One region of the Streptomyces sp. NEAU-sy36 genome, then DNA from elsewhere that is predicted to be linked to it. Evidence: riboswitches for the same ligand, from Rfam matches in the RefSeq annotation. Region 1 holds a riboswitch; each other region holds the start of a gene.

Region 1 (7,186 bases):
GACCCCGCCAGCCCGATCGCGGGCATGCCGGTGCTGCGGGTCTGGGAGGCGCGGAACGTCGTCGTCTTCAAGCGCTCCATGGCCACCGGTTACGCGGGTGTGCAGAACCCGCTGTTCTTCCGGGAGAACTCCCAGATGCTCTTCGGCGACGCCAAGGCACGGGTCGACGACATCGTGGGGGCGCTCTCCGCGGCCCGGACGATGCACGCCGCGGTGTAGTCCGAGGGCTTTCCCCCACGCATGTGACGCTTCGTCAGGGCCCGGCGGCAAGAGTCGCCGGGCCCTCGTCACGACCGGTTCAGGACAGCGCCGTCAGCCCCGGCGCGAAGGTGATCAGCAGCGGCAGGAGCGGCACCAGCGCGGCCACCGTCGTGGTCAGGGCCCGGTGGCGGCGCAGCAGCCGAGGGGGCGGCTCCAGCAGGCGGTCCACCCGCTCGCCCAGCAGCCGGCGGCTGGAGGCGCAGGACAGGACGCCCCGGTGCTGGTTGAGCTCGATCAGCGCGAGGGCGGTGGTCAGATGGCCGCAGCGCCGGGAGGCGGCGTCGTCGGCGGCCAGTTCCACCAGACGGTGGGTCTGGTCGCGGAAGTGGGCGAAGAGCGGCACCCGGGGGAAGCCCGCGGCGAGCGCGGCGGACAGGTGCAGCAGCCAGTCGTGGTGGGCGCGCGCGTGGCCGCGTTCATGGGTGAGGACGGCGTCCAGCTGATGGCCGGTGAGCCGGTGCAGCGCCCCGGTGGTCACCACCAGCTGCGGGGGGTGGCCCGGCAGCCACCAGGCGTCCGGATACTCGTCCTCCAGGACCAGCATCGGGCCGCGCGCGGCCGGCAGCCCGGCCGGCAGATCCGGCGCCCGCTCCCGCAGTTGGGCGCGGGCCTGGCCCCGGCTGCGGCGGACCTCCACCAGTTCCCGGCCGAGCATCGCGGTCGTCCAGGCGGCCCCGCAGGCCAGCCCCACGGTGAGCAGGGCGGCCCACACCGGGGCCGCGGAGAGGTCGTAGGCGGCCGTGACGGCGGGCGGCGCGGGGGCGAACACATGGTCGCGCACGGTGCGGAAGACGGCCGCGGCGCCGAGGGTCAGCCCGGCCAGACAGCACAGCAGGACGGTGGCGACCAGGCACTGCCACACCCACAGCGCGACCACGGGTTCCCGTTCGGGCCAGTCGGCCCGGGTCAGCGCGCGCGGTGCCGGTACGGCCGCCGTCAGTGCGACGACGCTCAGCAGGAGCAGGCAGACGGTCATGCCGGGGCTCCGGTTCCTGGTCCGAGAGGGGCGGGAAGGAAAGGGGCGGTGCGGGTACGGGTGGTGCGGCGTGGGGCGGTGCGCGCGGGCGCCCGCCGGGGTGTGGTGCCTGTCCTCGCCAGTATGACGAAGAGGGGCGCCGCGAGTCAGGTACCGGAACACAGACCGTCCGCTCCGGCATCCGCGCGCGGCGCCCGGTGCCGGATCAGACCGACGGCACGATCCGCCCGGTGACCTCGCCGAGTCCGACGCTGGTCCCGTTCGGGCCCGGGGCCCACGCCGACAGCGTCACCACGTCGCCGTCCTCCAGGAAGGCGCGCTTGCCGTCGGGGAGGTCGAGGGGGTCACGGCCGTTCCAGGTCAGCTCCAGCAGCGAGCCGCGCTGCCGCTCGTCGGGCCCGCTGACGGTGCCGGAGCCGTACAGGTCGCCGGTGCGCAGCGAGGCGCCGTTGACCGTCATCTGGGCGAGCTGCTGCGCGGCGGTCCAGTACATGGTGGAGAACGGCGGCTCGGACACCACGTGGCCGTTGACGGCGACCGAGATCCGCAGGTCGTAGCCGCCGGGCTCGATGCCGGGGGCGGCGTCGTCCAGGTAGGGGAGCAGCGGGTGGGTGCGCTCGGGCGGGGCCGTCTTGGCGTGCTCCAAGGCCTCCAGCGGGGTGATCCACGCCGACACCGAGGTCGAGAACGACTTGCCGAGGAACGGGCCGAGGGGCACGTACTCCCAGGCCTGGATGTCCCGCGCCGACCAGTCGTTGAGCAGGCACAGCCCGAAGACGTGCTCCCGGAAGTCGCCGAGCGCGACCGGGGACCCCAGCTCGGTCGGCACGCCCACGACGAAGCCGACCTCGGCCTCGATGTCCAGCCGGATCGACGGCCCGAACACGGGCGCCGGGTCGGCGGGGCCCTTGCGCTGCCCGGAGGGCCGTACGACGTCCGTGCCGGAGACCACCACGGTGCCGGCGCGGCCGTGGTAGCCGATCGGCAGGTGCTTCCAGTTCGGGGTGAGGGAGTCCGGGGCGTCCGGGCGGAAGATCTTGCCGACGTTGCGGGCGTGGTTCTCCGAGGCGTAGAAGTCGACGTAGTCCGCGACCTCGAAGGGCAGGTGCAGGTCCACCTCGGACAGCGGGTGGAAGAGCGGCTCCAGGGTCTCGCGGTGCGCGGGGTCGGTGACCCAGGAGGTGATCGCGGCGCGCACCTCGGACCAGGCGGCGCGGCCCGCCGCGAGCAGTGGGTTGAGGGTGGGGCGGGCGAGCAGCGCGTGGTGCGGCGAGCCCAGGGCGGCGGCCGCGGCGCCCGCGTCGAGGACCTGGTCCCCGAGCCGGACGCCGACCCGGCGCTCCCGGCTGCCGGAGGGCGAGAACACGCCATAGGGAAGGTTGTGCGGACCGAAGGGGTCGCCCTCGGGGACGTCGAAGGGGGGCATGGGGTACTGCCTCGCTCTCATCCGGGCCATGCATGGCGCTGTTCCATGTGGTCGGCCACACGTTACGGCCGCGACGCGCCTCTTGGGCAGTGCCCGCCGGGGGCGCCCCGGCCGCGCCCCGGCCGGCCGGGCCGGGCCCCCGGACCGTGCCGCGCGCCCGGCGGCACATCCGGCCGCGGCCCGCGGCAGGTCCCCATCAGGGGCGCCACGGCGCGCACTTGGGGGCGGTCGGCACGCAAGTACGCGCGACGACGGATGAGTCGGCGGAGTCGCGGGATCCGTATTCTCTGCTCATGGCACCCTCCCCCGCGTACGCACTGATCGCCACCGACCTGGACGGGACGCTGCTGCGCGGCGACGACACCGTCTCCGAGCGCACGCTCTCGGCGCTCGCGCGGGCGGCCCGGACCGGCGCCCGGCACCTGGTGGTGACCGGCCGTCCGGCCCCCAGAGTGCGGCCGCTGCTGGCGGCCCTCGGCTGCACGGGGCTCGCGGTGTGCGGGCAGGGGGCGCAGGTCTACGACGCCGGGGCCGACCGCCTGCTGTGGTCGGTGCGGCTCGACCGGGAGCAGGCCGAGGCCGCGCTCGGCAAGATCGAGGCCGAGGTGGGGCAGGTGTACGCGGCCGTCGACCAGGACGGGGTGGAGGGGCTCACGCTGATCGAGCCGGGCTACCGGATGCCCCATCCGACGCTGCCCGCGGTGCGGGTGGGCCGGCGCGACGATCTGTGGGGGGCGCCGATCAGCAAGGTGCTGCTGCGCCACGCCACCCTGTCCGACGACGAGTTGGCGGCGGTGGCGCGCTCGGTGGTGGGGCCGCTGGCCACGGTCACCATGTCGGGTCCGGGGACGGTGGAGCTCCAGCCGTGCGGGGTGACCAAGGCGACCGGTCTGGCGCTGGCCGCCGAGCGGCTCGGTGTCGCCGCGGAACGCTCGCTGGCCTTCGGCGACATGCCCAACGACGTCCCGATGTTCCGGTGGGCGGCGCACGGGGTCGCCATGGCCGACGCCCATCCGGAGCTGAAGGCGGTGGCCGACGAGGTCACCACGTCGAACGAGGACGACGGCATCGCCGTCGTCCTCGAAAGACTGTTCCCGGCGGGTTGACGGGGTGCCGTCGACCCGGGCGGGCGCCGGTCAGTAGGCGCTGTTGACGTTGTCCATGGAGCCGTAGCGGTGGGCCGCGTAGTTGCAGGCGGCGGTGATGTTGGCGACCGGGTCGTAGATGTTCCAGGAGGTTCCGGCCACGTGGTACGCGTTGAAGGTCGGGTCGATCACCTGGAGCAGGCCCTTGGACGGGATGCCCTTGGCGGCGTTGGAGTCCCACAGGTTGATGGCGTTCGGGTTGCCCGAGGACTCGCGCATGATGTTGCGGTAGATGCCGTTGTAGGAGCCCGGGATGCCCTTCTGGCTCATGATCGCCAGGGACTCGCGGATCCAGCCGTCGAGGTTGTTCGGGTACCCGGCGGTGGTGACGGAGGCCGAGGTGGTGGCGGTGGCCGCGGAGGCGCTGGCGGCCCCCACGAGCGGCATGGCGATCACGGCGGCGCCGGTGCCGGCGACGGCGAGCATACGGACGACGCGGTTGGTGCGGGTGCGGCGCGACTGAACGGCAGCAGGCATGGGGACGTTCCTCTCCTACGCCTGCGAGGTGAGCTGTCGGGTTCGGGCGGGGAGGTGCCCGGCCGTGCCCCGCGAGAGGCACGGCTTAACCCCAAGCCGACCCGGTGCGACCGCGTGTCGCGGCATGCGCTGCGTCACGTGTGTCGTCCGGTCCGGCGACTTACCTGGGTCCCCCGCTCCTGCCGTACGAATGAGTTCGTTGATGGGTGTACGGGCGGCGGCAGGATTCGGCGTCCGCCCGATGGGTCGGGAACGTATGCGAGAGCACATGTCGGGAACAAGTGCCGGATTCATCCGATGAGGCATTTGACCTTGATCATTAGCCTATGGGGTACTTGATCCTTTGCGATTGCCAACGTTCAACTCGCTTGCCGGGCAAGGCGATAGGGGGTCCCGGGTGGCCGGCCGGCGGCAGGGGGCGGGTGTGGCCCAATTCACCAAATGGCAAACTGTGTTAAATCGGGCATGGGGGATTCCCGGCATTCGTCCCCCGGTGGGGTGGCGCGGATGCTCCGCTCACCTCGGGGCTCGCGACGAAGCTCGGATTTTCCTGTTAAGTCGAGAAATGTCTGTTCTTCTCATCCGATCGAAGGGGTGCCGGATGTGCTCCGATACCGCCCGGGCTGGACGGGTGGGCGCTATCGGTGATCGAAACCGGACCGGATACGCTGACTTGAGTGATGGCAGCGACCTATCGACAAACCGTGTAATCGCCAGCAGACACCAGCAGACAGGAGACCCCTCGTGACCGTCGTCGGGCCGTTCGGGCTGAGCGTGCGGGACCAGGCTCTCGAAGCCGATGTCCAGGCCGGATTGGCGGCTGTCGAGGAAGGCCTGCTAGAGGCCACCAAGAGCGAGGTCCCGTTCATCACCGGGGCCGCGCAGCACCTCGTACGGGCCGGCGGGAAGCGGTTCAGGCCGCTGCTCGTGATGCTCGCGGCGCAGTTCGGCGACCCCTACGCGCCCGGAGTGGTGCCGTCGGCCGTGGTGGTGGAGCTGACCCACCTCGCCACGCTGTACCACGACGACGTCATGGACGAGGCCGCCGTACGCCGGGGCGTGGACAGCGCCAACACCCGCTGGGGCAACTCCGTCGCGGTCCTCACCGGCGACTTCCTCTTCGCCCGCGCCTCCCAGATCCTCGCCGACCTCGGCCCCGAGGCGGTCCGGGTGCAGGCCCTCGCGTTCGAACGGCTGGTCACCGGCCAGATCCTGGAGACCGCGGGCCCCACCGACGGCCGTGACCCGGTGGAGCACTACCTGGACGTGCTCGCCGGCAAGACGGGCTCCCTGGTGGCGGTCTCCTGCCGGTTCGGCGCGATGATGTCCGGCGCCGACGAGACGGTCGTGGACGTGCTCACCCAGTACGGCGAGCGGCTCGGCGTGGCCTTCCAGCTCGCCGACGACTACCTGGACATCGCCTCCGACTCCCACGAGTCCGGCAAGACCCCCGGCACCGACCTGCGCGAGGGCATCGCGACCCTCCCCGTGCTCCGGCTGCGCGAGCGCGCCGCCCGGCTCGGCCTGCCGGAGGACATCGCCCTGTGCGAGCTGCTGGACTCCGACCTCAGCGACGACGCCCGGCACGCCGAGGCGCTGACCGCGCTGCGCGCCCACCCGGCACTGGAGCAGGCCCGCCGGGACACCGTGCGCTACGCCGAGGAGGCACGCGCCGCGCTGGCGCCGCTGCGCGAGTGCGACGCCAAGGTCGCGCTGATCGAGCTGTGCGACGCGGTGGTGCACCGCACCGGGTGACCGGCCGGTCCGGTGGACGCCGGGGACCGACCCGTCCGGCGCCCACCGGGTGGCCGTGCCCGCCCGGGTGCTCCATCCTGCCCATAGGGATCCGTTCGAGCCCCTAGGGGTGTCCCTTGCGTGTCATACCGCAGTCGTACGCCGAGTTGCCTCCGTGGTCTGACGATTCCTCAGCGCGGATTTGGTCGTATGGACACCACGGACATCACCACTCCTCACCGATTCGGGTGAGACCGGCGGCTCGGGTGGACCAGCGTGAGAGCAGCCGCCGCCGACGACGGAGGTAAGGCACACATGGCACCGTACGAATCCGACGACGCACAGGGCGCCGACCGGGCCGAGGAAGCGCGCTCGGGCCGCCGCAGGGCCGCCCGGTACGCCGTCCCGGTCGCGGTGGTGGGGGTGGCGGCGGCCACGATCGGGCTGGTCCCGGCCCTCGCCGACTCCGGCGACCCCGACCTGCCCCGGATCACCGCCCAGCAGCTCATCCAGAAGATCGCCGCGTCCGACGTGCAGCGGCTGTCCGGCACCGTGAAGGTCGGCACCGACCTGGGCCTGCCCGACCTCGGAGGCCTGGAGAGCGGCCTCACCTCCGGCATGACCCGCGGCGCGGGGTCCGGTCCCGCCGACCCGCAGTCCCGCCTCACCGAGCTGGTCACCGGCACGCACACCCTGCGCGTCGCCGCCGACGGCCCCGACCGGCAGAAGCTGACGCTCGTCGAGCAGGGCGCCGAGTACAGCGTCATCCACAACGGCAAGGACGTCTGGGGTTACGACAGCAAGAGCAACCAGGTCTCCCACGGCACCGCGCCGGCCGGCCAGGACCGGCGGGCCGAGCCCCCGGCCACGCCCAAGGACTTCGCCGACGAGGCCCTGAAGTCGGTGGACGACACCACGTCCGTGACCGTCGACGGCACCGCCCACGTAGCCGGGCGCGACGCCTACAAGCTGCTGATCAAGCCCCGGCAGTCCGGCACCACGGTCGGCGCGATCAGCATCGCGGTGGACGCCAGGACGGGCATGCCGCTGAAGTTCACGCTGACCCCGAAGAGCGGCGGCGCCGCGGTGCTCGACGCGGGCTTCACCGAGGTCTCCTTCGCCCGCCCGGCCGCCTCGGCCTTCGCCTTCACCCCGCCGAAGGGCGCG
Region 2 (7,186 bases), 7.1 Mb from region 1:
CGTCGCCAAGCTGATCCACCGCCATCCGCACGTCTTCGGCGAGGAGACGGCCGAGACCCCGGAGGAGGTCAAGGCGCACTGGCTGCGCACCAAGGCGGAGGAGAAGCGGCGCACCTCGGTCACCGAGGGCATCCCCCTCGGCCAGCCCGGCCTGGCCCTCGCCGCCAAGCTGGCCTCCCGCGCCCGCACCGCCGGGCTGGACGTCCCCCTGCCCCAGGGCGAGGGCGTCGGCTACGAGCTGCTGGCCCTCGCCGCCCGCGCCGAGTCCGCCGGCACCGACCCGGAGACGGCCCTGCGCGCGGCGGCCCGCACCTACCGGGACGCGATACGGAGGGCCGAGGGAGTGGACCCGCGGGAGGGCGAGGACCTGTCCTGAGCGCTCCGGCCGGGCCGGCCCGGCCGCTCCCGCCAAGGCGCGGACACCGGTGAAGGCGGGGCCCCGGGCCGGCGGTGGTACGCCGCCCGGGCGGGCCGGATACCGTCGAGGAGTGACCGACCAGCTTCGCCCCGACGACACCGCTCCCGCCGCCCCCGAACTCTTCACCTGGGAGTTCGCCGCCGACCCCTACCCCGCGTACGCCTGGCTGCGCGAGCACGCGCCGGTGCGCCGGACGCGGCTGCCCAGCGGGGTCGAGGCATGGCTGGTCACCCGGTACGCGGACGCCCGGCAGGCGCTGGCGGACCAGCGGCTGAGCAAGAACCCGGCCCATCACGACGAGCCCGAGCACGCCAAGGGCAAGACCGGCATCCCGGGCGAGCGCAAGGCCGAGCTGATGACGCACCTGCTGAACATCGACCCGCCGGACCACACCCGGCTGCGCCGGCTGGTCAGCAAGGCGTTCACGCCCCGCCGCGTCGCCGAGTTCGCCCCCCGGGTGCAGGAGCTGACCGACCGGCTCATCGACCGCTTCGCGCACGCCGGCAGCGCCGACCTCATCCACGAGTTCGCCTTCCCGCTCCCCATCTACGCCATCTGCGACCTGCTCGGCGTCCCGCGCGAGGACCAGGACGACTTCCGGGACTGGGCGGGCATGATGATCCGGCACGGCGGCGGGCCGCGGGGCGGGGTGGCGCGGTCGGTGAAGAAGATGCGCGGCTACCTCGCCGAGCTGATCCACAAGAAGCGCGAGGCGCTGCCCGCCGAGCCCGCGCCCGGCGAGGACCTGATCTCCGCCCTCATCCGCGCCTCCGACCACGGTGAGCACCTCACCGAGAACGAGGTCGCGGCGATGGCCTTCATCCTTCTCTTCGCCGGCTTCGAGACCACCGTCAACCTCATCGGCAACGGCACCTACGCCCTGCTCACCCACCCCGATCAGCGCGACCGCCTCCAGGGCGCCCTCGCCCGCGGCGACGACGAGCTGCTGGCGACCGGGGTGGAGGAACTGCTGCGCTACGACGGCCCGGTGGAACTGGCCACCTGGCGGTTCGCCACCGAACCCCTCACCATCGGCGGCCAGCGGATCGAGCCCGGCGACCCGGTGCTCGTCGTACTGGCCGCCGCCGACCGGGACCCGGAACGGTTCGCCGACCCGGACGTACTGGACCTCGGCCGCCGGGACAACCAGCACCTCGGCTACGGCCACGGCATCCACTACTGCCTCGGCGCCCCGCTCGCCCGGCTGGAGGGCCAGAGCGCGCTGGCCACCCTCTTCACCCGGCTGCCCGACCTGCGGCTGGCCGCCGACCCGGCCGACCTGCGCTGGCGCGGCGGGCTCATCATGCGCGGTCTGCGCACCCTGCCCGTGGAGTTCACGCCGCCGGGAGGCCGATGACGCGGACCGAAACGGAGGGGTCCGTTCCGTTCCGGGAGAAGGGTGTGTGACGGAGCGAAGGGTGAACGCCCCACGCTGTGATCTTCGCGTGATCCGCGCGGCATGAACTTGTGACAAGTGATCGAGTGCGGCTACGTTCACCCCTCAGCGTGGCGAACCGGCACCACCCGCCGCGCCGGCCCCCGCAGTCGCACGAAAGGCTTCCGCATGATCTCCGGGAACGGTCGTCACCGCCGCCCCCGTCAGGCTCCGGCCCTCCTCGTCGCGGCCGGCGTGACCGGCTCCGCCATCGCCATCCCGCTGCTCGGCGCCGCGAGCGCCCACGCGGCCGACGGCACCACCTGGGACAAGGTCGCCGGTTGCGAGAGCGGCGGCTCCTGGAGCGCCGACACCGGCAACGGCTACTACGGCGGCCTCCAGATATCCCAGGACGACTGGATCCACTACGGCGGCACCCAGTACGCCTCCAGCGCCGACCAGGCCAGCCGCTCGCAGCAGATCGCCGTGGCCGAGAAGATCCTCGCCGACAAGGGCACCCTGCCCTGGGCCACCTGCGCCCTGCTGTCCGGGCTGACCCCCAACTCCGGCTCGGTGGACGTCGATCCGGGCGTCGGCGGCAAGGGCCAGGACGAGGGCACGACCGACCCCTCCGGCCTGCCCGACGCGTCGACGCCCTCCGGCACCCCGGGCGGCGGCCAGGACGCCACCCCGAGCGGATCCGGCAAGGGTTCCGGCGGCGGCACCCACGACGGCACCGGCAGCGCCTCCTCCGCCGACCCGTCCACCGCCCCGTCCTCCGGCACCGGCACCGGCAAGCACACCGGCAAGCACGCGGCCCCGCACCCGGGCGCCTCCCACGGCTCCGGCGGCGCCGGCGATACCGGCGGCGGCCCCGCCCCGGACCCCACCGCCCCCTCGGCACCCGCGGGCACGGTCACGCCCGCCCCGACCACCGGCGACCCGGACAATTCCCGCCAGGACGTCGGCTCTTGGAACCTGGTCGACACCGGAGCCCTCGGCGGCGGACGGCACCGCGGCGGCACCGCGGACGAAAGCACGGCGACCGGACAGGACGGCACCGACTCCGGGCGGCACGCCTCCCGCGAACCGGACACGTACACCGTCCGCGACGGCGACTCGCTGAGCACCATCGCCGACTCCCTTGACGTGCACGGCGGATGGCACGCGCTCTACGCCGTGAACAAGAAGGTCGTGGGCGCCGACCCGAATCACATCACCGCCGGTCAGACCCTGAAAGTCGGTGACGAAACGGACGCCCGCTAGGGCGAGTTGACGCCCCACTTGATCGTCAAATGTCCGGTTTGGTGAAAGTGTGGGATGAGTCTCAGAAGCCCTGATCGTCTTTGAAATTCCGCGGATCACGTGGCTACGGTCGAGGCCGCTCGTCACCACGAGCCCCGGCGGCCGCAACGCCTAATCCTGCCAGCGGCTGCCCGGGAACAGTCGTCGCGTCAAGCGCCGCAGGCAGGAGCGGGGGACCCAAGGTAAGCGCCGGGCCCGGCAGTTGATGCCGGACCGGCTTGGGGTGAAGCCACGCCTCCCAGGGGAGGGGTGGCCGGGCAACTCAACCGGCCCGAACCCGACAGCTCACCTCGCAGGCGTCGGTGAGGGGATCGTTCCATGCTGTTTTCCGGCAAGGGCAAGCACCGTCGTCCGTCCAAGGCCGTTCGCGCCGTCACGCTCGCCGGTGTCACCGGTGCCGCCGTCGCCGCCCCGCTGATGGCGGCCGGCAACGCCTCCGCCGCCACCGCCTCCCAGTGGGACGCGGTCGCCCAGTGCGAGTCCGGCGGCAACTGGTCCATCAACACCGGCAACGGCTACTACGGCGGTCTGCAGTTCTCCGCCTCCACCTGGGCCGCGTACGGCGGCACCGCCTACGCCCCCACCGCCGACAAGGCCGGCAAGGCGCAGCAGATAGCCGTCGCCGAGAAGGTGCTGGCCGCGCAGGGCAAGGGCGCCTGGCCGGTCTGCGGCACGGGCCTGTCGGGCACCCCGTACAACGGCTCCGCGTCCGGCTCCGGCTCCTCCTCGTCGCACACGGGCACCTCCACCCGCTCCGGCGACGAGCAGGCCGCCACCCGCTCCACCCAGCGCACGGCCCCGTCCACCACGGGCAAGTCCACGGGCGGCTCCACCGGCTCCTCCGCGAGCGGCGCGGGCAAGACCGTCACCACCCCGACCGGCAAGAAGGTCAAGAAGGGCGACGGCGAGTACAAGGTCGTCACCGGTGACACCCTCAGCACCATCGCGGCGAAGCACCACGTGGCCGGCGGCTGGCACAAGCTGTTCGAGCTGAACAAGGACATCGTCGACAACGCCGACCTCATCTACCCGGGCCAGCAGCTGCACCTGAAGTGACCCCCGGCGGCTGACGGCCCCGCCCGGCGGGCCCGCCCCCAAGGGTCCGCCCCCGTCCCCACGGGCTCCCCGCCCCGGCGCGTTCTCCCCCGTACGCGCCGGGGCGGGGTCGTTCGTTTCCCCACTCTTCAACCGGGTCTCATCCGGCAACCCCTTTGTTCCGCGGGTGAACAATGGGTACCGTCTGCATGTCCCTCCCGTCCACGGGACGGTCGGTCGGTGGCCGACGACCCCTGGACGGTTAGGCTCTAGTCGCAAGGCACAGCCGTAAGGCAGACCGCCCCGCACTTCCAGCGTCACATCCAAGAAGGAGATGCTCGTGCCGTCCATCGACGTCGTCGTAGCCCGGGAAATCCTGGACTCCCGAGGCAACCCCACGGTCGAGGTCGAGGTCGGCCTCGACGACGGCAGCACCGGCCGTGCCGCCGTCCCGTCCGGCGCCTCCACCGGCGCCTTCGAGGCCATCGAGCTGCGCGACGGTGACCCCAACCGTTACCAGGGCAAGGGCGTCGAGAAGGCCGTCCTCGCCGTCATCGAGCAGATCGGCCCGGAGCTGGTCGGCTACGACGCCACCGAGCAGCGGCTGATCGACCAGGCCATGTTCGACCTGGACGCCACCGACAACAAGGGCTCGCTCGGCGCCAACGCCATCCTCGGCGTCTCCCTGGCCGTCGCGCACGCCGCCTCCGAGGCGTCCGACCTGCCGCTCTTCCGCTACCTGGGCGGCCCCAACGCGCACCTGCTGCCGGTGCCGATGATGAACATCCTGAACGGCGGCTCGCACGCCGACTCCAACGTGGACATCCAGGAGTTCATGATCGCCCCGATCGGCGCGGAGTCCTTCTCCGAGGCGCTGCGCTGGGGTGCCGAGGTCTACCACACCCTGAAGAAGGTCCTGAAGAACAAGGGCCTGGCCACCGGCCTCGGCGACGAGGGCGGCTTCGCGCCGAACCTGGGCTCCAACCGCGAGGCCCTGGACCTCATCCTGGAGGCCATCAAGGAGGCCGGCTACGCCCCCGGCGAGCAGATCGCCCTGGCGCTCGACGTCGCCGCCTCCGAGTTCTACAAGGACGGCAAGTACCTCTTCGAGGGCAAGGAGCGCTCCGCCGCCGAGATGACGGAGTACTACGAGGAGCTGGTGGCGGCCTACCCGCTGGTCTCCATCGAGGACCCGCTGTTCGAGGACGACTGGGCCGGCTGGAAGGTCATCACCGACAAGCTCGGCGACAAGGTCCAGCTGGTCGGCGACGACCTGTTCGTCACCAACCCCGAGCGCCTCGCCCGCGGCATCGAGGAGGGCACCGCCAACGCCCTGCTGGTCAAGGTCAACCAGATCGGCTCGCTGACCGAGACCCTGGACGCCGTCGAGCTGGCCCAGCGCAACGGCTTCAAGTGCATGATGTCGCACCGCTCCGGCGAGACCGAGGACGTCACCATCGCCGACCTGGCCGTCGCCACCAACTGCGGCCAGATCAAGACCGGCGCCCCGGCCCGCTCCGAGCGCGTCGCCAAGTACAACCAGCTGCTGCGCATCGAGGAGATCCTGGACGACGCCGCGGTGTACGCCGGCCGCAGCGCCTTCCCGCGCTTCAAGGGCTGATCCACCCGGCCGGTCCCGACCCGCTCCGGGCCGGGACTTGGCCAGTCGTACGTACGTCCCCGTACCCGGTCCCGTACCGTGTCCGGGGACGTACGCACGTGTGAAAGGGGAGGCGGAGAGCCGACATGGCCGTCAAGGACCGGGACCGTTTCTCCACCACGACCAGACTGCGGCTGCTGGGCGAGCAGACGGCGGCCCGGGTCTACCGCTCGCAGACCAAACGGCAGGCCCGCCGCTCGCGGCTGACCGGCCGGGCGGCGCTGCTCGCGCTGGTGCTGTGCTCGCTGGTCGTCGCCCTGGCCTACCCGATGCGGCAGTACGTCTCCCAGCGCGCCCAGATCTCCGATCTCCAGCGGCAGGAGACCGAGGCCCGGCAACGCGTCGAACAGCTGCGCGACCTCAAGGCCCGCTGGCAGGACGACGCCTACGCCGAGCAGCAGATCCGCAAGCGGCTGCACTATGTGAAGCCCGGCGAGACCGGGTACGTGGTCATCGATCCGGGCGCGGCCCGGCAGTCCCGCGCCGACCTGAGGGCCGCCCACCGGCCCTGGTACACCAACATCTGGGACGGGGTCGACAAGTCCGACGCCTCCGACCAGTGACCGGCCCCGTGCCGGTGACCCACAGAAAGCCAGTCTGAAAGCAGTCATGGAAACCCCTCCGCCGCCCACTCCGCGCACCGAGCCCACCGACGCGGACGTCGAGGCGTTCAAGCAGCAGCTGGGCCGACCCCCGCGGGGCCTGCGGGCCATCGCACACCGCTGCCCGTGCGGCCAGCCGGACGTCGTGGAGACGGCGCCCCGCCTGCCCGACGGCACGCCCTTCCCGACGCTGTACTACCTGACGTGCCCCAAGGCCGCCTCGGCCATCGGCACGCTGGAGGCGAACGGCGTGATGAAGGAGATGACCGAGCGCCTCCAGAGCGACCCGGAGCTGGCCGCCGCCTACCGGGCCGCGCACGAGGACTACATCCGGCGCCGGGACGAGATCGAGGTCCTGCGGGACTTCCCGAGCGCCGGCGGCATGCCGGACCGGGTGAAGTGCCTGCACGTCCTGGTCGCCCACTCGCTGGCCGCGGGCCCGGGCGTCAACCCGCTCGGCGACGAGGCGCTCGCGATGCTGCCCGAGTGGTGGCGCAAGGGCGCGTGCGTGACGTCCGAGCGGGAACCGAAGGGGGAAGCGCAGTGACCCGTGTCGCCGCCGTCGACTGCGGTACGAACTCCATCCGGCTGCTGGTCGCGGACGCGGACCCGGCGACGGGCGAACTGGTCGACCTGGACCGCCGGATGACGATCGTGCGGCTCGGCCAGGGCGTCGACCGCACGGGCCGGCTCGCCCCCGAGGCGCTGGAGCGGACCTTCGCCGCCTGCCGCGACTACGCGGAGATCATCAAGAAGCACGGCGCCGAGCGGCTGCGCTTCGTCGCCACCTC
Region 3 (7,186 bases), 430 kb from region 1:
CCTCGACCTCGTCGCCACCCGGCTGAAGTCCGGCGCGCTGGTGCACTGCGCCACCGACTGGGAGCCGTACGCCGAGCAGATGCTGGAGGTGCTCGGCGCCCACCCGGAGTTCGAGAACACGCAGGCCGACGGCGGTTTCGCGCCCCGGCCCGAGTTCCGGCCGCTGACCCGTTTCGAGGGACAGGGACTGGACAAGGGACATGTCGTGAACGATCTGCTCTTCCGCCGCCGGTAAACCGCTCCAGCCCCTCGCCCCGCCACCGTTAGGGTCGATGCCGTGGCCACCAGTCCTGCGTATCCGACGTACCCACCGATCCCCGGCGACGCGGTGCTGCGGCACCCGCACTGGTGGCAGCTGCGGTGGGTGCGCTACGGCGCGCTGATCACCCTGCTGGCCATGTCCGGCCTGGTCATCCTCGCGCTGGTGCGCAGGGAGACCGGGACCGAGGGGTTCCTGGTGGGCCTCGGGCTCGCGGTGCTGCCGGTGCCCTGGCTGGTCACCGCGTTCCGCTGGCTGGACCGGGTGGCCCCCTTCCCCTGGCGCAACCTGGTGTTCGCGTTCTGCTGGGGTGCCTTCGCGGCGGCGCTCATAGCCATCGTCGCCAACAGCTTCGCGACCAAGTGGATAGCCACCTCGACCGCCGACCCGGCGAGCGCCAACACCCTCGGCGCCACGGTGATAGCCCCGATCGTCGAGGAGTCCGCCAAGGCCGCGGCCGTGCTGCTGGTCTTCGTCTTCCGCAGGCGCGACTTCACCGGGATCGTGGACGGGATGGTGATAGCCGGGATCACCGCCACCGGCTTCGCGTTCACCGAGAACATCCTCTACCTGGGCACGGCCTTCGGGACCGACCGGCTCACCGGCGGCCACGGCATCGTCTCCGTCACCGCCGCCACCTTCTTCGTGCGCATCGTGATGTCCCCGTTCGCGCACCCCCTGTTCACCACCTGCACCGGCATCGGCTTCGGCGTCGCCGCGCTGAGCGGCCCGCACCAGCGTGCCCGGCGGCTGCTGGTGCCGCTCGGCGGGCTGCTGCTCGCGATGTGCATGCACGCCCTGTGGAACGGCTCCGCCACCTTCGGCCAGTTCGGCTTCCTCGCCGTCTACGGCCTTTTCATGCTGCCCGTGTTCGGGCTGCTGACCTGGCTCGGGATCTGGACCCGGCAGCGGGAGCTGCGCACCGTGCGCGAGGAGCTGCCCGTCTACGTCCTGGCCGGCTGGCTGGGGCCGGCCGAGCCGTTCGCCCTGGGCTCGATGCGGGCGCGGCGGATGGCCCGCGACTTCGCCCGCCACCACGGCGGCCGGGCCACGGCGCGCGCGGTGGCCCGGTACGAGACCCAGGCCACCGCGCTGGCGCTGCTGCGGCGGCGGGGGCGGCGCGGCCGGGCCGGCGCCGGCTTCGTCGCCCGCGAGCGGGAGCTGCTGGACGAGCTGTGGCAGCGCCGGGACGCGGCCCGGCCCGCGCTGGAGTACGCGGCCCGCACGGCGGCCCCGGCACCGACGGCCTGGGCCCCGGCGCCGTACGACCAGGGGTACGGACCGGGGTGGGGCGGACCCGGATACGGATACGGCGGCCCCGGACAGGGCGGTCCCGCGTACGGCGGGCCCGGGTACGGCTACCCGGCGGCACCGTACGCCACGTCGTACAACCCGTACCGGACCTGACGCCGCAGGGGAGCCCGCAGCGGCCGGTTACGCCGAGGCGTCCGTCAGCCTCCTCAGCTCGTCGTCCGTCAGCTTCAGCTCGCCGACGCCCAGCAGGGCCGGGAGCTGGTCCAGCGTGCGCGCCGAGGCGATCGGGGCGGTGATCGTCGGCTGGGCGGCCAGCCAGGCGAGGGCGACGGTGGCGTGCGGTGCCTCGTGGGCGGCGGCGATCTCGTCGAGGGCGGCGAGTACCTTCTGGCCGCGCTCGGTCTCCGCGTACTCCGCGGCCCGGTTGGCGCGGGCGCTGTCCACCTGCCGGCCGGGACGGTACTTGCCGGTCAGGAAGCCCGCGGCGAGGGCGAAGTACGGCACGGAGGACAGGCCCTCACGGGCGACGAGGTCCTGGAGCGGGCCCTCGTAGGTGTCGCGGGAGACCAGGTTGTAGTGGGGCTGGACCGCCACGTAGCGGGCCAGGCCCTCTCGGGCGGAGAAGTCCAGGGACTCCCGCAGCCGCTCGGCGCTGATGTTGGACGCGGCGATCTGCCGCACCTTGCCGGCCTTCACCAGCTCGTCCAGGGCGCCGATGATCTCCTCCACCGGCACGTCGGGCCGGTCGAAGTGGGTGTAGTAGAGGTCGATGTAGTCGGTGCCCAGGCGGGCGAGGGAGGCGTCGGCGGCGGCCTTGATGTTGGCCGCGGACAGGCCCTGGTACTGCGGGTGCTGGCTGACCTTGGTGGCGACGACGACGTCGGAGCGGTTGCCGCGGGCCTTGAGCCACTTGCCGATGACGGTCTCGGACTCGCCGCCCTGGTGGCCCTCCACCCAGGCGCTGTAGACGTCGGCCGTGTCGACGAAGTTGCCGCCCGCGGCCGTGTAGGCGTCCAGGACGGCGAAGGATGCCTGTTCGTCCGCGGTCCAGCCGAACACGTTGCCGCCCAGGCAGAGCGGGAAGACCTCAAGGTCGCTGGAGCCCAGTGTGCGCAGAGAAGTCATGCTCTACGACAACACCGGCGGCGGGTGATCGCATTCCACCGCCGGTCCGCGGTCCCCGCGGGGACCGGTGTGCTCAGGGGTTGAGGCCCTTGTCGCGCAGCCAGGGCGCCGGGTCGACGCCGGTGGCCTGCCCGCCCGGGTGGACCTCCAGGTGCAGGTGCGGTCCGGTGACGTTGCCGGTGGCGCCGACCCGGCCGATGACCTCGCCGGTGGTGACCTTCTGGCCGACCGAGACGTTGATCGAGGACTGGTGGCAGAACCACAGCTCGGTGCCGTCGTCCAGGGTGAGGACGGTGCGGTAGCCGTAGGCGCCGGCCCAGCCGGCCTGGGTGATGGTGCCGCCGTGGACGGCCTTGATCAGGGTGCCGGTGGGGGCGGCGAAGTCGAGGCCGGTGTGGTAGCCGGAGGACCACATGGCGCCGGGCTGCCCGAAGGTGCCGGTGATCGTGTACGAGACGACCGGCAGCGTGTACTGCTTGGCCAGTTCGGCCAGCCGCTTGGCCTCGGCGGCCTTCTTGGCGTCGGCCTCGGCCCGCTGCTTGGCGGCGGCGGCCTTGTCGGCGGCCTCCTTCTCCGCCTTGGCGGCCGCCGCGTCGCTCTGCTGCTGGGCGGCGGCGACCATGGCGGCGGTGGCCTTGCTGTCGGCCTGGCCCTGCTGCTGCTCGGCCTGGGCCATGATCCGGTTGCGCAGGGCCTCGCCGGCGCCCGTGTGCGTGCCGTCCTGGGTGCTCTGCCCGATGCCGGTGAGCGCGGTGTCGGTGACCTGGTGCTTCTCGGCGGAGTCGTCGCCGAGGAGGTGCTCCACGGAGGACAGGTGCGGCACCGAGACGGACGGCAGGTCCGGCATGGAGAGGGAGACCGGGGCCTTGCCGGGGTTGGCGCTGGCGATGCCGCCCGCGCCGACGGCGGCGATCACACCGACGCCGAGGACGGTGGAGCTGCGCGCGAAGCCGCCGCGCTGCTTGGCGACGCGGTGCCGGCCGCGGACCGGGGCGACGGACTCCTCGGTGGGGTTCCACTCCTCCCAGGAGCCCTCGCCCTCGGGTCCGGGGCCGAACGGCTCGGAATCGCGTTGAGCGGGCACGAAGGGGGCTTGTGGGGCAGGCCGGTTGGACGCCACGGGGGCGTGCTCCTTTCCTTCCTCCGCCTACCGGGTTAGCTGACGGGTTCGGAGCAGGAAGGTCTCCTACGCGCGTATACCGGCCGTGGACTCGCTGAGTTCACGACGGTGTCCGCGTGATTCACCCCAAGGTGGTGGTTCCCCGGTTCCCTTGCGGGATTCGGCGCGTGCGCACGGAGCCGTCTCGGGTGACGGCTGGGACGACCGCGCTGCGTTATCGAACGTTAATAGACCCGGCCGTCACTTTCCAAGCCGTTCGGCTTGATCATTACGCCTCCGGGGCGTGGACTTACCGCCCAAGGAGCTGTCAATCCGGGCGAGTTGGCCGGTGTTCAGGAGTCATCGGGTTTTTGATGGTGACTCAGTTGTTATGCGTACGGCGGTCGCACGGTCACCGTGGGTGACGCGCCGTACGGGGGCCGTGGACCCGTCGGAAAACACTCAGGGCCGGAATCCAGATCATGGATTCCGGCCCTGAGTCTTCAGTAGCGGGGACAGGATTTGAACCTGCGACCTCTGGGTTATGAGCCCAGCGAGCTACCGAGCTGCTCCACCCCGCGTCGGTGATTCCAGTGTACGCCATGTTCGGGGTGCCCAGCACACGGCTTTGCGGCGGGCCGTCCGGCTCAGCCGAGCAGATGCCGGTTCGGGGCCTTGGCGAGGGCCTCGTACGCGGGCAGGACGACGACCTCGGCGCCCCCGCGGACCAGCACACCGGTGCCGTCGGCGCCCGCGACGAAGGTGTCGGGCTCCCGCCAGGCGGTCACCACCCGGCGCACCCCGGACCGCAGGATCAGCTCGGAGCAGGGCGCGGGGCGGGAGGCGCGGCGGGCGCAGGGCTCCAGGCTGCTGTAGACGGTGGCGCCGGGCAGCCGCGGGTCGGCGGGGTCGATCTTGGCGAGCGCCGCCTCCTCGGCGTGCACCACGGGGTCGTCCCCTTCCCGGGAGTGGCCGCGGGCCAGCTCGGTGCCGTCGGCGGCGACCACGACCGCGCCGACGCTGAAGGCCGTCCCGGAGGGCGGGCACAGGGCGGCCAGCTCGCAGGCGGTGCGCAGCCAGTGCCGGTCGGCGGCGGCGGGCAGCGGGCCGGTGCCGGGCGCGGTGGGCTCGTAGCGCATCAGGACGACGTCCTCGATCCGCCGGGTCTCCACCAGGCGCAGCCGTCCCTCCTGGTAGCGGCCGGGCCCGAACAGCCGCGGGGCCCGTGGGTCGCCGACGATCAGCGGTGCGACCGCCAGCTGGAGCTCGTCGGCCAGCCCCTGCCGCAGGAGCTGGGTGTGCACGGTGCCCCCGCCCTCCACCATCAGCCGGCCGACCCCGCGCTCGGCGCGCAGATGGCCGAGCAGGGCCCGCCAGTCGAGGTCCGGGCCGAGCGGGACGACGTCGGCGGCACCGCCGAGCAGCCGGGCGGCCCGCGCGGCGCCGCGGTCGGTCGTGTAGACGAGCTTGTCGCCCCCGGTGTGCCAGAACCGGGCGGTGGGGTCGAGGTCGCCGGTGGCGGTGACGGTGACCTTCAGCGGGTGCTCCGGCCGCCCCTCGGCGAGCCGGGCGGCACGGCGCTCGGGCGAGCCGACCAGCAGCCGGGGGTTGTCGGCGCGGATCGTGCCGGCGCCGACCAGGAGGGCGTCGGCCGAGGCCCGTACCGCGTCGACCCGGTCGAAGTCGGCCGGCCCGGACAGCAGCAGCCGCTCGGGTCCGGTGTCGTCCAGGCAGCCGTCGAGGGAGACGGCGGCGGACAGCAGGACGTACGGGTACGGCATGGACTCGGTGAAGGCTCGCTCGGTGCTCATCGGCTCAAGTGTGCGGCCCGCCGTCGCCCGGCCCGCTCCCCGGGGGCGCGCGTCCCCGGTCGTGCCCGCCGAAGGACAGCGGGCTCCCGAAACGGCATTCGTATTTTCGCCAGTTGCTGTCATACGACCGCCGGACCCCGCTTTCGAGTTACAGAAGCACCCGAATGCCCCACACCCCCTCCTCCCGAGAGGCTCGTTAGCTGACCGTGGCACGCATTGAGAGACGCACCGCGTTGAATCTCCACTCGCCGGTCACGTTCCGGCTGGAAAGCAAGGAAGGCGAGGTGTTCACCGACGGCTGCTCCGATCTCCTCGACGATTTCCTGAAGAGAATCAGTCAGCTGGAGAGTGAGTACCTGCGGGCAATGGTGAGGCTCTAGGACCCGGCCCATGGACAGGATTCACGATGAAGACGTTTTGTGTGACTATGAGTTCAGCACGCTTGAGATGCAGTGGGACCCGGTCGAAGAGCTGGCCCAGATGCTGTCCGGCGCGTCCGCCGCGAATCCCGCCCCGGCTCCGCCGCACGGCAGGTCCAGCCACCGGAAGAACCGCCGGCGCATCCGCACGGAACCCGGATCACCGCGTGAGAACCAGCGCAGCGCACACGTCACACTGCTGATCGCGACGATCTCGGTGTGCGCGATCTGCATGCTGGGCTGGTCCTTTTCCTATTCCTACGCCCAACTCCGCGCCACCGCTTCCTCGGTGCTGCCGATGCGGCTGGCACGGTGGTGGCCCCTGACCGTGTACGGACCATGGCTCGTGGCGGCGTTGTCCATTCTCCGGGCGACCGTGCAGAGCCGAAGTGCCCGGCGTTCCTGGGGAGTTCTGCTGGGTGCCTCCGCGATGGCGGTCGGCCTGTGCGTCAGCCACGCGGCACATTCCCCGCTGGCGCTGATCATTTTCGGAATTCCGCCGATCACCGCGCTGGTGTGTTTCTGGGAGATCGTCGGCCAGGTCTCCTCCAAGGTGACCCGCCCCCGCCACGCCGCCCACGGCCGGCGCAACGACGTACTGCGCGGGTGAGGACGGGACGGTGACCGGGTGCCGCGACGACGACGGCACCCGCACAGCCCCCCGGCCCCGGTCCGGGAGAAGGGCCCTAACCGGCCGCCGCCAGCAGCGCGAGCACCTCGCCGAGCCGCTGCCGGGCCCGTGGGTCGGCGATGAGCCCGTCCTCCCCGACCATCCCCCGCTCCACCGGCACCCTCACACAGGCCGCGTCCAGGACACGGGCGCCGGTGTAGCCGAGCACGGACCGCAGCGTGGCCTCGGCACCCTCGCCCCGCCCCGGCGCCGCCGCGTTCACCCAGCCGACCGGCTTGTCACTGATCTCGACGCCGCCGACCGTCCAGTCCAGCAGGTTCTTGAACGACCCCGGCAGGGTGCCCGCGTACTCCGGCGTGCAGATCAGCATCCCGGCCGCCCGCCCGATCGCCTCCCGGAGCCCCGCCACCGGCGCCGGCAGCGGCTCGGTGTCGTCGTCCGGATTGAAGTGCGGAAGCCGCGCCAGCCCGTCGTACAGCTCGCCCCGCACCCCCGCCTCCGGCGCCACGGCCCGCGCGGTCCGCAACAACGCCTCGTTACTGGAACCGCCGCGCAGGCTCCCCGACAACAACAGGATCACCGGAAGTT
Region 4 (7,186 bases), 1.3 Mb from region 1:
TCGTGCGCACCAGCGAGGTCGCGTCCCGGTCGGTGACCGGGATCAGCCGGTGCGCCGTGTCGTCCAGCAGCTGGGAGGCCGCGCCGGCCAGACCGAAGGACAGCACGGCCCCGGCCGCCGGGTCGATCACGGCCCGTACGACGGTGTCGACCCCCCTGGGCGCCATTCCCTGCACCACCGGCCGCAGTTCCTCCGGCTTGCCGAACAGCTCGGACAACTCGGCGTAGGCCCGCCGCAGTTGGTCCTCGTCGGCCAGGTCCAGGCGGACCCCGCCCAGGTCGGCGCGGTGCCTGAGGTGGGGGGCGGTCGCCTTCAGGGCCACCGGGTAGCCGAGGGCGCGGGCGGCCTCGGCGGCGGCGTCGGGGGTGGGCGCGGGCAGGGCGCGCCGCACCCTGATGCCGTACTTGCCGAGCAGCTCGCAGGTCTCCGCCTCGGAGATCGTGAGCCCTTCGCCGCGTGCCAGCAGCTCCGCGATCAGCCGCGCGGCCCCCTTCTCGTCGATGTCCTCGTACTCCGGCACCCTTCCGGGGTCCGTCGCCTCCCTGCGCCACTGCCCGTAGCGGACGGCCTCTGCGAGGGCCCGGACGGCGCGTTCGGCGGCGGGGTAGGCGGGGATGAGCCGGGCCCCTTCGGGCGGGGAGACCGAGGTGGGCGGTCGTTCCGCCGGGCGGGGCGGCCGGGCGCCGCCCTGTTCGCCGGGGGCCTTGTCCGCGGCGGCCGGCGCGGTGCTCGCCGCCGCCGACAGCGCCTGCGCCAGTCCGCCCAGCTCCACGTGCACCACCAGCACCGGCTTCCCCGGCACCGCCGCCGCGGCGGACCGCAGCGCCTCCGCCAGCTCCGCGTCCCCCGGCGACGCCTCGCCGATCGCCGGGATCGCCGTCACCACGACGGAGTCGTTCGTGTCGTCGGCCAGCGCCTCGCTCAGCGCCCGGTGGAAGTCCTCCGCGCTCGCCCCGGTCGTCAGGTCCAGGGGCCGCGCCGGCCGGAGCCCCTCCGCCAGGCAGCGGTCGTACGTCAGGACGCCCAGCGACTCGGAGTTGCCGAGGATCGCCACGCGCGGCCCGGCGGGCAGCGGCTGGCGGGCGAGCAGCAGTCCCGCGTCGACCAGTTCGGTGATGGTGTCGACCCGGGTCACCCCGGCCTGGCGGAGCAGCGCGGACACCGTCGCGTGCGGCAGCCGGGTGGCGCGGACCGCGTGGCCCTGGGGCGCGGTGCCGGTTCCCTGCACCACGACGAGGGGCTTCGCCGCCGCCGTCCGCCGGGCGAGCCGGGTGAACTTGCGGGGGTTGCCGATGGTCTCCAGGTACATCAGGACGACGTCGGTGTCCGGGTCCTCGTACCAGTACTGGAGGACGTCGTTGCCGGAGACGTCGGCGCGGTTGCCCGCGGAGACGAAGGTGGAGACGCCGCTGACCCCCGTGACCCCGCCGCCGCGCCGGTGCAGCCGGGACAGCAGCGCGATGCCGATGGCGCCGGACTGGGCGAACATGCCGATGCGGCCGGGGCGCGGCATCTCGGGCGCGAGGGAGGCGTTCAGCCGTACACCGGGGGCGGTGTTGATGACGCCGAACGCGTTGGGCCCGATGATCCGCATGCCGTACGCCCGTGCCTGCCGCACGAGCGCCCGCTGCCGCTCCTTGCCGTCGGGCCCGCTCTCGGCGTACCCGGCGCTGAGCACGACGAGCCCCTGGACGCCGTGTTCCCCGCACTCGGCGACCACGGCGGGCACGTACTCGGCCGGTACGGCGACGACGGCGAGGTCCACCGGGCCCTCGATGTCCCGCACGCAGTGGTACGCGCTCACCCCGTCGACCTCCGCCAGGTCCTCGGGGAAGGCCTTGTTCACCGCGTACAGGCGGCCCGCGTACCCGCCGTCCTTGATGTTGGCCAGGACGCTGCGGCCCACCCCGCCGGGGGCGCGGCCGACGCCGATGACCGCGACGGAGCCGGGGGCGAGGAGCCGTTGCACCGAGCGGGCCTCGGCGCGCTGCTCGCGGGCGCGCTGCACGGCGAGCGAGCGGTCGGTGGGCTCGATGTCGAACTCCAGGCGGACGACGCCGTCCTCGAAGCTGCGCTTCTGGGTGTAGCCGGCGTCCGTGAAGACCTTGATCATCTTGGTGTTGGCGGGCAGCACCTCGGCGGTGAAGCGGCGGATGCCCCGCTCGCGGGCGACGGCCGCGATGTGCTCCAGGAGCGCGGAGGCCACTCCCCTGCCCTGGTGGGCGTCCTGCACCAGGAAGGCGACCTCCGCCTCGTCGGCGGGCGCGGACGCGGGGGTGCCGCCGGCACCGATGCGGTCGTAGCGGACCGTGGCGATGAACTCGCCGCCCACGGTGGCCGCGAGCCCCACCCGGTCGACGAAGTCGTGGTGGGTGAAGCGGTGCACGTCCTTGGCGGACAGCCGGGGGTAGGGCGCGAAGAAGCGGTAGTACTTGGACTCGTCCGACACCTGCTCGTAGAAGTGGACCAGGCGGTCGGCGTCGTCGACGGTGATGGGCCGGATGCGGGCGGTGCCCCCGTCCCGCAGCACCACGTCCGCCTCCCAGTGCGCGGGGTACTCGTACCGGCCCTGCGGTTCCGCCGAGGTTCGCATGCGCCCCAGAGTACGGCTAGCGTCCGGCAACGGCGCGGGGCAGTCTGTGGGGACGGACGCCGGGCCGAGGGTGCGGTCACGACGGCACGGTGGAGGGGGTGCGCAGCCCCTCTCCAGGCACGGTTCACCATATGGAAGACTGGTCTAGACAACCCTGAAGAGTGAAGGGCAGCAACACATGGCTGAGCGCCGCGTCAACGTCGGCTGGGCCGAGGGTCTCCACGCCCGCCCCGCCTCCATCTTCGTCCGGGCCGCGTCGGCCTCGGGCATCCCGGTGACGATCTCCAAGGCCGGTGGCACCCCGGTCAACGCGGCCAGCATGCTCGGCGTCCTGGGGCTGGGCGCCCAGGGCGGCGAGGAGATCGTGCTCGCCTCCGACGCCGAGGGCGCCGAGGCCGCCCTGGACCGGCTGGCCAAGCTGGTCGCCGAGGGACTGGACGAGCTGCCCGAGACCGTCTGAGCGGCATCGGGCCTTCGAGGGGCCGGGCTTCCGCGCAGTGGCGCGACGCCCGGTTCCGCACTCCCATGACGCCCGGTTCGGGCCGGTCCGCCGGCTCGGCGCGGGCGGGGTGACGGTGCGGGCCGTCCCGCCACCGCCCGCACCGCACGACGGCGACCGGCGGACCGGCGAAGACCCGCGAGTCCCCCTTGCGGCCATCGCGAGCGAGTCTGAATTCGCGATTTCCGGCGCTTTCACAGTGGAACGCCCACCCCATTCACCCGGGGTCCGCAATTCACGGCACCGGAGAAATAGGGGAAATACCGGCCCGTAGAATACCCACCCCTTTGTATACGGCACCCGTGTTAATTCTGTGCGCCCGACATGTTTACGGCATGTTGCGAAGTCCTCACGCGCTCGGCGCCACCGGGCACGCGCAGCCGGTGCTCGGCCGCCGCCCGCTCGGCGTGCAGCGCGGTCACCGTGCGGGCGCGCGCCCCGTCTCCGCGCGCCACCGCGTCCACGATCGCGCCGTGCTCCGTCCAGGTGCCGACCGGGTCCGGCGGCGCGTCGAGCACGTACATCCAGGCGATCTTGTGGCGCAGCTGGAGGAGGGTGGAGGTCAGCGAGGGGCTGCCGCAGGCCTGGGCCAGCGTCTCGTGGAACCAGCCGTCCAGTGCGCGCAGTTCTTCGCCGTCGCCCCGCCGGGCGCGCTCCTGCCCCAGCCTGACCAGTCCGCGCAGCACCTTCAGATGCGCCTCGGTGCGCCGCCGGGCGGCCCGGGCGGCGCCGAGCGGTTCCAGGAGCAGACGCATCTCCAGCAGGTCGGCGGCCTCTTGCTCGCTCGGCTCGGCCACACAGGCGCCCGCGTGCCGGCGCGTCACCACGAAGCCCTCCGCCTCCAGGGTACGCAGGGCCTCGCGCACGGGGACGCGCGAGACCCCGTAACGGCGGGCCAGCACCTCCTCGGTGAGACGGCCGCCGCGTTCGAGGACGCCCGCGACGATGTCGTCCCGGATCGCCGTGCACACCGACTGCGCCGGAATACGCATGACCGACCTCCGTCTTGATCCCGCGACACGACGCCGACGACGGACGCGTTTTCCCATGACTCTATTCCGGTGACTCTATTCCACCGCACCGCCTTTTCCGACGGCGGACCGGAATCCGGGGATATTTTTTGGACAGGGGCCGCCGGAACACGGGACCACCGGAGCACCGCGGGAAAAGGCGAAAGCCCCGGCTCGGTGGCCGGGGCTTCGGGTGCCGTGCGGGGTCGCGCTGGCTCGGTCAGACGTTCACGCCGTGGTTGCGCAGGTAGGCGACGGGGTCGACGTCGGAGCCGTAGTCGGGGCTGGTGCGCGCCTCGAAGTGCAGGTGCGGGCCGGTGACGTTGCCGGTGGCGCCGGACAGGCCGATCTGCTGGCCGGCGGTGACCTGCTGGCCCACCGTGACGCCGATGGACGACAGATGGCCGTACTGGGTGTACATGCCGTCGGCCATGCGGATCACGATCTGGTTGCCGTACGCCCCGCCCCAGCCGGTGGAGACGACGGTGCCGACGCCGACCGCGTGCACCGGGGTGCCGCCGGCGGCATGGAAGTCGATGCCGGTGTGGGACCCGGAGGACCACAGCGAGCTGCTGGCCTCGTAACCGGTGGACACGTAGGAGTGCGCGATCGGGGCGACGAAGGCGTTCAGCCGCTTGCGCTCGGCCTCGCGGGCGGCACGGGCCTCCGCCTCGCGCGCCTCCTTCACCCGCTTGGCAGCGGCCTCCTGGGCCGCCTTGCGCTCGGCGGCCCGCTGCTGGGCGGCGGCCTGCGCGTCGATGTGCGCGGCGACGTCGTCGCTCGCGGCGAGTACGGGGGTGAGGCCGGTCTGTTCCGCGGGGCGCTCGGCGGCGAGCGCCGGGGAGGCCGCGAGGGTGCCGATGACGCCGGTGGTCGTCAGGGCCGCGACACCGGCCGCCTGGGCGGTGGTTCGCTTGACCCGGCCGGGCTTGCGGTGCTTCCCGGTGGCGCACATGAACGCCATGGAGTGGCTGGTCCTTTCCTTCCCTCTCGCCTACCGGGTTAGCTGACGGGTTCGGAGCAGGAAGGTCTCCTACGGACTCCCTCGCGTCACGCGCGGGTGCCCGATTCACCCCAGGGACGTGTGGGTCCCCGGCTCCCCTGGCTCGCGCCGTACGGGGACTCGGCGATGACTGTCCGGTGCCGCGGGTGCGGCGCACTGCCCGACGAACAGCCCGGATGACGCTAAGCGGACCGGCTCTCGATCCCCAAACAGATCAGGGTTTTTGTAGCGCATCCCACAGGGCAGACGGGCAACCTCCGCCCCAATTCGGACATCTGAGGAAGAGAGTGGAACAACAGGGGCCCTGACGACCCGTAGGTCGCCAGGGCCCCGTCCCCTGTGTGCCGTTACTCGGCCGCCACCACGGTGACGTCGCCGATCCCCAGCGCCTCGACCGGCGCCTTGATCTGCGCCGCGTCACCGACCAGGACGGTCACCAGGCGGTCCACCGGGAAGGCGTTGACGACGGCCGCGGTCGCCTCCACCGTGCCCGTGGCGGCCAGTTGCCGGTACAGCGTCGCCTGGAAGTCGTCGGGCAGGTGCTGCTCGACCTGGTCGGCGAGGGTGCTCGCGACGGCCGCCGCGGTCTCGTACTTCAGCGGCGCGACCCCGACGAGGTTCTGCACGGCGACGTCCCGCTCGGCGTCGGTCAGGCCCTCCGCCGCGAGGGTGCGCAGCACCTTCCACAGGTCGTCGAGGGCGGGGCCGGTGTTGGGCGTGTCCACCGAGCCGCTGATGGCGAGCATCGACGCGCCGGTGCCGTCCGGGGCCGAGCGCAGGACCTGGCCGAAGGAGCGCACCCCGTAGGTGTAGCCCTTCTCCTCGCGCAGCACGCGGTCCAGGCGGGAGGTGAGGGTGCCGCCGAGGCAGTAGGTGCCGAGCACCTGGGCGGGCCACACCCGGTCGTGCCGGTCGGGGCCGATCCGGCCGATGAGCAGCTGCGTCTGGACGGCGCCGGGCCGGTCCACGATGACGACGCGTCCGGTGTCGTCGGCCGTCACCGCCGGCACGGGCCGGGGCTCTCCGGGCGTGCCGGTCCAGGCGCCCAGGGTGTCGGCGAGCAGCGCGTCCAGGTCGATGCCGGTGAGGTCGCCGACCACCACGGCGGTGGCCGTGCCGGGGCGCACATGGCGCTCGTAGAAGGCGCGTACGGCGGGGGCGTCGATCTTCTCGACGGTCTCCTCGGTGCCCTGGCGCGGCCGGGACATGCGCGAGGCCGCCGGGAACAGCTCCCTGGACAGCTCCTTGGCGGCACGGCGGGCGGGGTTGGCCAGCTCGTGCGGGATCTCGTCCAGGCGGTTGCGGACCAGGCGCTCGATCTCGCTCTCGGCGAAGGCGGGGGCGCGCAGCGCGTCGGCTACCAGGCCGAGGCCCTTGGCCAGGCGGGAGGCGGGGACCTCCAGGCTGAGCCGGACGCCGGGGTGGTCGGCGTGCGCGTCGAGGGTGGCGCCCGCGCGCTCCAGCTCGGCGGCGAACTCCTCGGCGGAGTGCCGGTCGGTGCCCTCGGAGAAGGCCCGCGCCATGATGGTGGCCACGCCGTCCAGGCCGGCCGGCTCGGCGTCCAGCGGCGCGTCGAGCAGCACCTCCACGGCGACGACCTGCTGGCCGGGTCGGTGGCAGCGCAGCACGGTCAGGCCGTTGTCGAGCGCGGCGCGCTCGGGGGCCGGGAAGGCCCAGGGCCTGGCCTCACCGGGCTGTGGCCGGGGGTGGAAGTCCATGGTGGCGAGCTGCTCGGTCACTTGGCCGTCTCCTCGTTCTCGTTGCCGGCCTCTACGGTGGCTTCCGACTCGGGGTCCTCGGGCAGGTCGGCGTCCTCGACGTTCTCCGGGGACTTGGGCTCGTAGACCAGGACCGCGCGGTTGTCGGGGCGCAGACGGGCCTTGGCGACCTCCCGGACCTCCTCCGGGGTGACCTCGAGGATGCGCGGCACGGCGTTCAGGGCGAGCTGCGGGTCACCGAACAGGACGGCGTAGCGACACAGTTCGTCGGCGCGGCCCGCGACCGTGCCGAGCCGGTCCAGCCACTCGCGCTCCAACTGGGCCTGGGCGCGCTCCATCTCCTCGGCGGTGGGGCCTTCCTCG

What was found. Region 1 has a riboswitch for cyclic di-AMP ahead of HZZ00_RS33810 (transglycosylase SLT domain-containing protein). Riboswitches for the same ligand answer to the same signal wherever they lie in the genome.
Positions count from the first base shown of each region.
Region 2: another riboswitch for cyclic di-AMP. It lies ahead of HZZ00_RS02815 (transglycosylase family protein); the one in region 1 lies ahead of HZZ00_RS33810 (transglycosylase SLT domain-containing protein).
Region 3: another riboswitch for cyclic di-AMP. It lies ahead of HZZ00_RS35830 (M23 family metallopeptidase); the one in region 1 lies ahead of HZZ00_RS33810 (transglycosylase SLT domain-containing protein).
Region 4: another riboswitch for cyclic di-AMP. It lies ahead of HZZ00_RS28090 (M23 family metallopeptidase); the one in region 1 lies ahead of HZZ00_RS33810 (transglycosylase SLT domain-containing protein).

Region 1 is NZ_CP058977.1:7,706,626-7,713,811, reverse strand. It holds gene pntB (Re/Si-specific NAD(P)(+) transhydrogenase subunit beta) at 1-219, shown strand, start outside; gene HZZ00_RS33825 (M56 family metallopeptidase) at 299-1,237, opposite strand; gene fahA (fumarylacetoacetase) at 1,443-2,663, opposite strand; gene HZZ00_RS33815 (HAD family hydrolase) at 2,957-3,769, shown strand; gene HZZ00_RS33810 (transglycosylase SLT domain-containing protein) at 3,800-4,285, opposite strand; cyclic di-AMP (ydaO/yuaA leader) riboswitch at 4,289-4,528, opposite strand; gene HZZ00_RS33805 (polyprenyl synthetase family protein) at 5,030-6,040, shown strand; gene HZZ00_RS33800 (outer membrane lipoprotein carrier protein LolA) at 6,335-7,186, shown strand, end outside.
Region 2 is NZ_CP058977.1:617,290-624,475, forward strand. It holds gene HZZ00_RS02800 (nucleoside triphosphate pyrophosphohydrolase) at 1-376, shown strand, start outside; gene HZZ00_RS02805 (cytochrome P450) at 489-1,775, shown strand; gene HZZ00_RS02810 (transglycosylase family protein) at 1,983-3,059, shown strand; cyclic di-AMP (ydaO/yuaA leader) riboswitch at 3,243-3,412, shown strand; gene HZZ00_RS02815 (transglycosylase family protein) at 3,417-4,154, shown strand; gene eno (phosphopyruvate hydratase) at 4,474-5,754, shown strand; gene HZZ00_RS02825 (septum formation initiator family protein) at 5,880-6,356, shown strand; gene HZZ00_RS02830 (DUF501 domain-containing protein) at 6,403-6,942, shown strand; gene HZZ00_RS02835 (Ppx/GppA phosphatase family protein) at 6,939-7,186, shown strand, end outside.
Region 3 is NZ_CP058977.1:8,140,234-8,147,419, forward strand. It holds gene trmB (tRNA (guanosine(46)-N7)-methyltransferase TrmB) at 1-235, shown strand, start outside; gene HZZ00_RS35820 (PrsW family intramembrane metalloprotease) at 278-1,666, shown strand; gene HZZ00_RS35825 (aldo/keto reductase) at 1,694-2,638, opposite strand; gene HZZ00_RS35830 (M23 family metallopeptidase) at 2,712-3,758, opposite strand; cyclic di-AMP (ydaO/yuaA leader) riboswitch at 3,766-3,934, opposite strand; tRNA gene HZZ00_RS35835 (tRNA-Met) at 4,245-4,318, opposite strand; gene HZZ00_RS35840 (dihydrofolate reductase family protein) at 4,385-5,518, opposite strand; gene HZZ00_RS35845 (hypothetical protein) at 5,755-5,928, shown strand; gene HZZ00_RS35850 (DUF2637 domain-containing protein) at 5,939-6,577, shown strand; gene HZZ00_RS35855 (NADPH-dependent FMN reductase) at 6,654-7,186, opposite strand, start outside.
Region 4 is NZ_CP058977.1:6,450,826-6,458,011, forward strand. It holds gene HZZ00_RS28075 (bifunctional GNAT family N-acetyltransferase/acetate--CoA ligase family protein) at 1-2,593, opposite strand, end outside; gene HZZ00_RS28080 (HPr family phosphocarrier protein) at 2,772-3,053, shown strand; gene HZZ00_RS28085 (GntR family transcriptional regulator) at 3,398-4,084, opposite strand; gene HZZ00_RS28090 (M23 family metallopeptidase) at 4,323-5,066, opposite strand; cyclic di-AMP (ydaO/yuaA leader) riboswitch at 5,079-5,241, opposite strand; gene HZZ00_RS28095 (pitrilysin family protein) at 5,453-6,823, opposite strand; gene HZZ00_RS28100 (pitrilysin family protein) at 6,841-7,186, opposite strand, start outside.